Hydrogenispora ethanolica: one gene and its partner. The protein of the gene in region 1 interacts with the protein of each later gene in a pairwise test. Links are inferred from orthologs where the notes say so. Each region holds a gene or a part of one and is shown on either strand. Other genes may lie near its edges.

Region 1 (4,038 bases):
CTTAAAACCAGCTTCGATCTCTTGAATAATGGACAATGGATTTTCGGTGCGCGGATTATCTGAAGTAATAATGGTGAAATCGCTCATTTTCGCCGCCAGTTCCCCCATCAGCGGCCGTTTGGTACGGTCCCGGTCTCCTCCGCAACCGAAAACCAGCAGTAACCGTTGGGAAGTTAAGCGACGGGCAGTTGCCAAAATATTCTCCAATCCATCGGGGGTGTGCGCGTAGTCAACAATCACCCCGAAAGAAGAGGCTCCAGGAACTGTTTGAAAACGCCCCGGTACCCCCATTACCTTTTCTAAGCCAATTTTTATGGTGGCCGGTTCGATACCTAAAGCCAATCCTGCTCCAAAAACGCCAAGGCTATTATAGACATTAAAGTAGCCGGTGAGATGGAGGTTTAATTTAATTTTCCCATCCGGCATACAAACATGGTAAGAAACCCCTGTGTGTTCCAGACTGACGTCTTCCGCTTTGATTTGAGCCGGGTGCTCAATTCCATAGGTCAATACTCTAGCGGAAGTTTGACTGATCATTCCATTGGAATGCGGATCATCTAAATTCAACACCGCCCAGGCAGTTTGGGGAAGCTCCACAAAAAAACGAGACTTGACTTTAAGATATTCAGCAAAGGTCTTATGGTAATCTAAATGATCCTGAGTAATATTTGTAAAAATCCCGCCAATAAAAGAAAGGCCCCATACTCTATCCTGCGCAATGGAGTGGGATGAGACCTCCATGACTACATATTGAATACCGGCTTCCGCCATTGCCGCAAACAATTTCTGCAATTCTAAAACACCGGGAGTGGTATTATGAGAACCATTTCCGGTTTCGATGGATTGATCGCCGGCTAAGTTAGCGATCGTGCCGATCAGGCCGACCTTGTGACCGGCAGCCTCCAAAATGCTCTTCATCAAATACGTGGAAGTGGTTTTACCGTTCGTTCCTACCACTCCGATCAATTTGAGCCGGCGATCCGGATAACCGTAAAAAGCACCGGCTATCTCTTTTATTACCGGATTGGTGACCTCCGGAACCAGAACTAAAGTCAAGCCAAAATCGCATGTAGGCCATTCGGACACAATAGCAGCAACTGCCCCAGCCTCAGCAGCTTGCTTCAAATAATGATGACCATTAAAACGGGCGCCTTTCACGCATAAAAAAAGATCGCCCGGTTTAACCGAACGGGAATCTTGAGCAATTCCTGAGATATTTAAAAGAAGATTACCGGAACTTTGTTGTACCGGAATATTGATGAGCAAATCTCGTAAATTCACAGAACTTCCCCCTCTGCAAAATAGTTCCATCTATCAAAACCAAAGCCCCGATAAGAGATAGAACTAAATCCAGATAGGTATTCGCTAATTGCGAATACAATCCTGCTTTGTATGGATATGATAAAAAACTGTAACATTGGTAGTCTATCCGATCTCTTCATTTCTATCCGCTTAATGGTAAATTAAGGTGATTTGCTCGATGATGTCTGACAAGTGATTCTAACCGTGCTTCCAAACCGCAACGCAGTCCCGGGCAACGGGTTTTGACTAACCACTACCCCACGGCCAACTATCTCAATTTTCAATCCTAATTCGGTAATTACTTTTTCAGCTTTGGGTTGATCCAGGCCTTGTAGATTGGGTAAAACCACCTTATCATTCTGAAGGTTGTATTTTCCCGTGGGATCCAGATATAGCAATACCTTTGAGCCTTTTCCGATTACGACTCCGGGCTTAGGCGTTTGGTCATAAATGGAATTTCCCGAACCCGATATTCGATACTCAATCCCACTCTTTTTGAGAAGGGATACCGCCTCTGCCACCGACAGATTCAAAACGTTTGGCACGGTAATTTCCGGTTCAATGATCCGGACCTTATCTTTCGGCAACAATTCTTCGTCGAATTTTGGTTTAACCCCCAAGTACCGTAAGGTATCCCGTAGAATATTGCCAACCACTGGAGCAGCAATGACTGAACCATAACGGATTGAAATATTCGGCTCATCTAACAAGACCATCACTAAAATCTGGGGATTTTCAGCCGGAGCGAAAGCGACGAAAGAAGCGATGACTTGGCTATAACCTCGTTGACCCGCTACCACTTTTTGAGCGGTTCCCGTTTTACCCGCCACCCGGTAACCTTCCAAATAAGCGTTAGCCCCGGAACCATTCGTGACCACCGATTGTAACAAGCGGGCCATTAATTTGGCGGTCTTCGTAGAAATCGCTTGACGAACGACTTCACGATCGGTTTTTTTAATCAATTTTCCATCGGGAGCGTAGATCTCCTTAACCAAATGAGGTTTAAGAAGATATCCACCGTTTGCAATCGCTGAAACCCCCATCACCATCTGAAGCGGGGTGACCGTAATTCCCTGCCCGAATCCAATCGTCGCCAATTCAACATTTTTTACTTCCGCCAGTGATTTCAGCCGCCCGGCTGATTCTCCGGGAAAATCGATTCCGGTTAAATCTCCAAAGCCAAAAGCCTTGATGTGTTGATAAAAAGTTTCTTTGCCGAGCCGCAATGCCAAGGTGGCAAATACTGGATTGCAAGAATTCTCTAATGCCTCAATGAAAGTCTGACTACCGTGTCCGCCCGCTTTCCAACACTTCAATCTGCGATCATCCACAATAATGAAACCGGGATCGAAGAAGGTGGATTCCAGATTTGCTTTTCCTTCTTCTAATGTTGCCGCAGCGGTGAAGATCTTAAAGGTCGAACCTGGTTCGTACATATCCGTAAAAAGCGGATTTCTGCGGTTTTCAGCAGGATAATCCGCATATTGATTGGGATCGAATTTGGGCCGGACAGCGACGGCCAAAACATCGCCATTTTGCGGATTGACCGCTATCGCCATGCCTCTTTTGGAGCCCGTATCGCTTACGGCCTTTTCCAACTCTCTTTCTGCGATAAATTGAATGTTCTGGTCGATAGTTAGATAAATGGAATCACCTGGTACAGGAGGAATATAACGACGCTCGCCTTGCGGAATATGCCGTCCGGCAGTATCGAATTCTGCCTGGTCGCGACCGGGTACTCCTTGGAGGTATGAATCATAATATTTCTCAAGTCCCTCAAGCCCCTGATTATCGATACCGGCAATCCCCAAGACTTGAGACGCAAGATACATCTGGGGATAAAACCGCTGCGCTTTTTGGCTAATCTCAATGCCATGCAGTTTATGAACTTTTATAGCTTCTCGCAACCGCTTAATTTCGGTAAAAGTGACCTTCCGCTTGACCCAAACAAAAGAGGCTCGTTTGGCGATGAGCCCCTGAATCTTTTGCTTGTCTAGTCCGAGTATTTCCGAAAGGATCATAGCTGTCTTGGAAGGATTTTCAATCTCAGCAGGAACAGCATATACACTGTCAGCATCCACACTGGTTGCCAATTCGTTACCAAGCCGATCATAAATTGTTCCGCGGCGAGCTTGAACTGGGACTGAGCGCAATCGCTGAGCTTCAGCGGATTTTTTCAACCAACCGGCCATGAAAACCTGTAAATAAATAACCCGTAATACCAAACAGCCCGTCAAAATTAGCGCAATGAAAAGTAATACGGCGAGTCTTTTTTTTGAAGTTACCTCCAGACTCAACTTTTTCCCTCCGCCGAAATTTTTTGATATCATTTTTAGTATTCAGAGAGAAAGAGACACTTATCAGGGGGTTTTCGCCATTGTGGCTCCAAACCCTCCGACCCAGGAAGCGACTTTTGCTAAAAGACTCCCGCTTTTTCTGGGATTATCAATAGTATTCGAGGATTTTGGATGAGCAACTGCAATACAACGATAATCAGAAGACCCAGCTTCTCTCATCCCCAAATCATTTTGAGCGATTGACTTAATTCGATCCAGAGATTCAAGATTTGCCATATCCATTCGAACTTCGACCATTTCTCGATTCACATCTCTAATTTTCGCTTCCCAGCCGCGAATCTCATAGGTTTTCTGAATTACGACCGCTTGAATTAGGATGTTAAGGACCAGCACACAGAGCACTACTCCTCCGATTTTAAAGAAAACCCGACGATTCGGA
Region 2 (3,470 bases), on another replicon or contig:
TCAATCAGATCGTGACCTCGATCAGTCTGGCCAGCGAAGGCGTGATCATTCCCTATTTTCTGATCCAAGCCGGCTATTCTGTCTTTGACAGTACCGGACTCTTCGGGAAGCTGACCGGGATGGCCGAACCGGTGGCTTACTTCCCGCTGATCTTCATCGGGCCGCTGGCTACCGTGCTCTCCCCGCAAATCAGCTCGGATGCCAAGACCAACCGGCTGCGCAAGATCCACCGCAAAATTTTGCTGTTCTACGGCGCTTCCCTGGCGATCTGTCTGGCCGGCTTCATGCTGATCCTCACGGGCGCCCCCTGGCTGTCCCGGCTCCTCTATGACGACCTCTCTCCCGTATACCTGATCCGCCTCACCGTTATCGGATTGCCTTTCACCGGAGTCGCCATCCTGAATATCGCCATTTTGGCGTCGATCGGCAAAACCGATAAGGTTCTCAGCCTCAGTCTGTGGTCCACCGGGTTAAAGACCGGCCTGTTGGTGTTCCTGACTCCCTTGTTGGGGATTAACGGATCGGCCTGGGCGTTTAATATCGCCCAGATCTTTATGGCGTTGGCGAGCCTGGCGGAGCTGCGACGCTCCTGGCCAGAACCTGTCCCAAAAATCTGCCCCAGATCTCTGAGGCCTTTCCGCTTCCTAAGGCAACACCCTTGACTTCCAGCGGCTTGCTCTCCTGATCATTGCCGATCCACACCCCGGCCAGGATTTCGGGGGTATACCCCACGAACCAGCCGTTGGTATTCCAATTGGAGGTTCCGGTCTTGCCCGCCGCTTTCACCCCGATCTTGGCCCGGATCCCGGTGCCCCGCGCGATGACTCCTTCCATCATCGCGGTCAGGGTCTCGGCGGTCCGGGCGGAAATCACCCGCTCCTGACGGAGCTGGCCCCGGTAAATCAGTTTCCCGTCCCGGCTGTACACCCTCAACATACCGAACGGCTCGGAACGGGTGCCCTGGTTGGCAAAGGAGCTGTACGCCCCGGTCAATTCCAACAAGGTGACGCCTTTGGTCAGACCGCCCAGGGCCAAGGGCGCCAGACTGCGGTCATTCTTCTCCCCCTCTCCCACCAGGCTGACCAAACCCATCCTGCGGGTCAATTCGAAAACATTGGCGGGTCCCAGGGCCTGCACCAGCTGGACCGCAACCGTATTGACCGACTCTTCCAAGGCGGTCCGGAGACTGATCGTGCCGCGATACTGGTTATCGTAATTCTGGGGTTCCCAGAGCCGGCCATGGACGTCGATGGCCAGCGGCTGGTCGACCACCGGCGTATCCGGGGTATAACCGGCATCCAACGCGGCCGTGAACACAAACGGTTTGATGGCCGAACCCGGTTGGCGGTGTATCTGGTAGGCCCGGTTCGGTTCGGCCGCGGAATAGCGCCTCCCGCCGACCAGGGCCAGAATCTCCCCGTTTTTGGGATCCATGGCGACGATTGCGCCTTGCGGTTGGACGACTCCCCAACGGTCCGGCCCCTGGGCCGGTAAGTATTGGAGCGCTCCCTCGGCCGCTTTCTGGATCCTCCGGTCCATCGTAGTATAGATCCGGAATCCGCCCGACCGTAGATCACTCTCGGTATAGCCCGTCTTGGCGCGCAGCTGATCGAGGGCGTAATCCACGAAGTAAGCGCCGACATAGGTTGAACCGGGGTTATTCAAAGTGCCTAACGGCCGTTTGCTCAACTCGGCCGCCATTTTTTCCGGCAGGTAGCCGTGGCGCCGCATCAGTTGCAGGACCACGTTGCGCCGCGCCAGCGCCGCCTGGGGATGGCGAAACGGCGAATAGTATTCGGGCCCTTTGGCCAGGCCGGCGATGAGCGCCGCTTCCGCCACGGTGAGATCCGGGACCTGTTTGCCGAAGTAGACTTGGGCCGCGCTGTTGATCCCCCAGGAGCCTTGACCCAGATAGATGCTGTTCATATACATCTCCAGGATCTGCGCCTTGCTGTATTGCTGCTCGATGCGGATCGCATAGGACATCTCCATGACCTTGCGGAAAAAGCTCTTTTCCTGCGAGAAATAGAGATTCTTCACCAGCTGCTGGGTGATGGTGCTCCCGCCCTGGACCTTGCTCCGTTCTTTGACATCCTGGTATAGCGCGCGCAGGATGCCCCGGATGTCGATCCCCTTGTGCTCATAAAAACGCGCGTCCTCCGTGGCCACAAAGGCTTGCTGAAGCGCGGCCGGCACCTGCCGGATCGGCACCCAGATCCGGGCCCGGGCATAGAGATCCGCCACCACCTCGCCGTCCCGGTCATAGACGGTCGACGCGGATTTGTTCTTTTCCAGTTCCGCCCGGAGATTGAGCCGCCAAACGAAGGGGTTGAAAAAAATGAATAATACCAACAAAAACCCGACTCCCAGGACGAGTCCCAGGATGAGCCGGGAAAAACGCCGCCGTTTGCCGGGCCTGGTCAGCTTTCTTCTCCGGGAACGCACCATGCTTCCACCTCTTCCATAGCTTTATCTGCCGCTGTGCCAAAACATACAGGGGAAGAATGGAAAGCGGCCGTCCGTTCTCCGTTTTCGGGACGGTTCCCGGACCGCCCGGCCGGGGATGAGAATAAAATTTGCGCCCTTTCGCGGAAGCGTGTTAGAATGAAATCATTCGCGAAGGCCGGATGAGGACCCGCTCTTTTCATTAATTCAACTTACTCAACTTTCACAGAGAAAAAAGTCGAAGCCATAATAAAAGGATACGTTTGACAAACAGCCCAAAATCAGATTTTTGATTTGGAATGTAAAGAGCTTTTGGATGCTTGTTCCTTTGGCCCACGGTTCCGGCGGCGGGTGACTTTTGGTCCGCCCCAAAAGTCACCAAAAAGGCGCTGGAACCTACGGATTCCAGACCTCCCTCATTCATCCCGGTTCTTGAATGTCTTCGCCATCCCTGGCCTTCTGTCTGGCAACTAAGTGCAGGCTTCCGCTGACAACCGCAGTTTTTCATCCGCGAAAAGATGCGGCGTCCGCCTTCATCCTTGAAGGCGGGTACTGTTTCGAAAGATAAAGGCTTCTATCGATATTTAAGTTTAATGAGAAGCACATTTAAAACTCAAAAAGACGAATGGCAACCGGTCTCCCTCCATGGAGGGAGACGGTTGCCAGCTTCACCAAACGGAGGTTTAGCCATTGGCCATTCATCAAATCACGATCGGTGCCACCGATCTGCTGAACCGGCTCTTTCACCCCAAGGATCTGGGCGCCGCGTTTACCCCGGCTACCCGCGGCCAGGAAGGCAGCGCCGGCCATCACTTGGTTTCGACCCGCCATTTGCCGGGTTACCGCGCCGAGGTGCCTATCGATTTCCTTTATGAGCGCGATCCCTTTCGCTTGCGGATCCGCGGCCGCATCGACGGGCTGTTGGAGAGCACGGAGCGGCTGTTGGTGGAAGAGGTCAAAACCACCTACCTCCCTTTGGATGCGCTGGAGCCGGCGGAGTTTCCCCAGCATCTGGCGCAGATCAA

The links. The genes of interacting proteins can lie anywhere in the genome.
Region 2: the proteins of EDC14_RS23115 (region 1) and EDC14_RS04025 interact in binary tests that used the Escherichia coli proteins (3 or more experiments, as listed by UniProt). The link is inferred for Hydrogenispora ethanolica from one-to-one orthologs.

The regions. Positions count from the first base shown.
Region 1 is NZ_SLUN01000043.1:7,153-11,190, reverse strand. Bases 1,032-3,989 are described here. They hold EDC14_RS23115 (penicillin-binding transpeptidase domain-containing protein), read right to left. Parts: upstream 3,600-3,989; coding sequence 1,464-3,599; downstream 1,032-1,463. Other genes in these bases: EDC14_RS23110 (hypothetical protein), read right to left, coding at 3,663-3,989; EDC14_RS23120 (UDP-N-acetylmuramoyl-L-alanyl-D-glutamate--2,6-diaminopimelate ligase), read right to left, coding at 1,032-1,281. Outside these bases: more of EDC14_RS23120, read right to left, coding at 1-1,031; more of EDC14_RS23110, read right to left, coding at 3,990-4,038. UniProt on the Escherichia coli protein: Essential cell division protein that catalyzes cross-linking of the peptidoglycan cell wall at the division septum. Required for localization of FtsN.
Region 2 is NZ_SLUN01000003.1:173,541-177,010, reverse strand. The notes cover bases 1-2,930. They hold EDC14_RS04025 (transglycosylase domain-containing protein), read right to left. Parts: upstream 2,449-2,930; coding sequence 553-2,448; downstream 1-552. Other genes in these bases: EDC14_RS04030 (oligosaccharide flippase family protein), read left to right, coding at 1-662. In the rest of the region: EDC14_RS04020 (ATP-dependent DNA helicase), read left to right, coding at 3,136-3,470. UniProt on the Escherichia coli protein: Cell wall formation. Synthesis of cross-linked peptidoglycan from the lipid intermediates.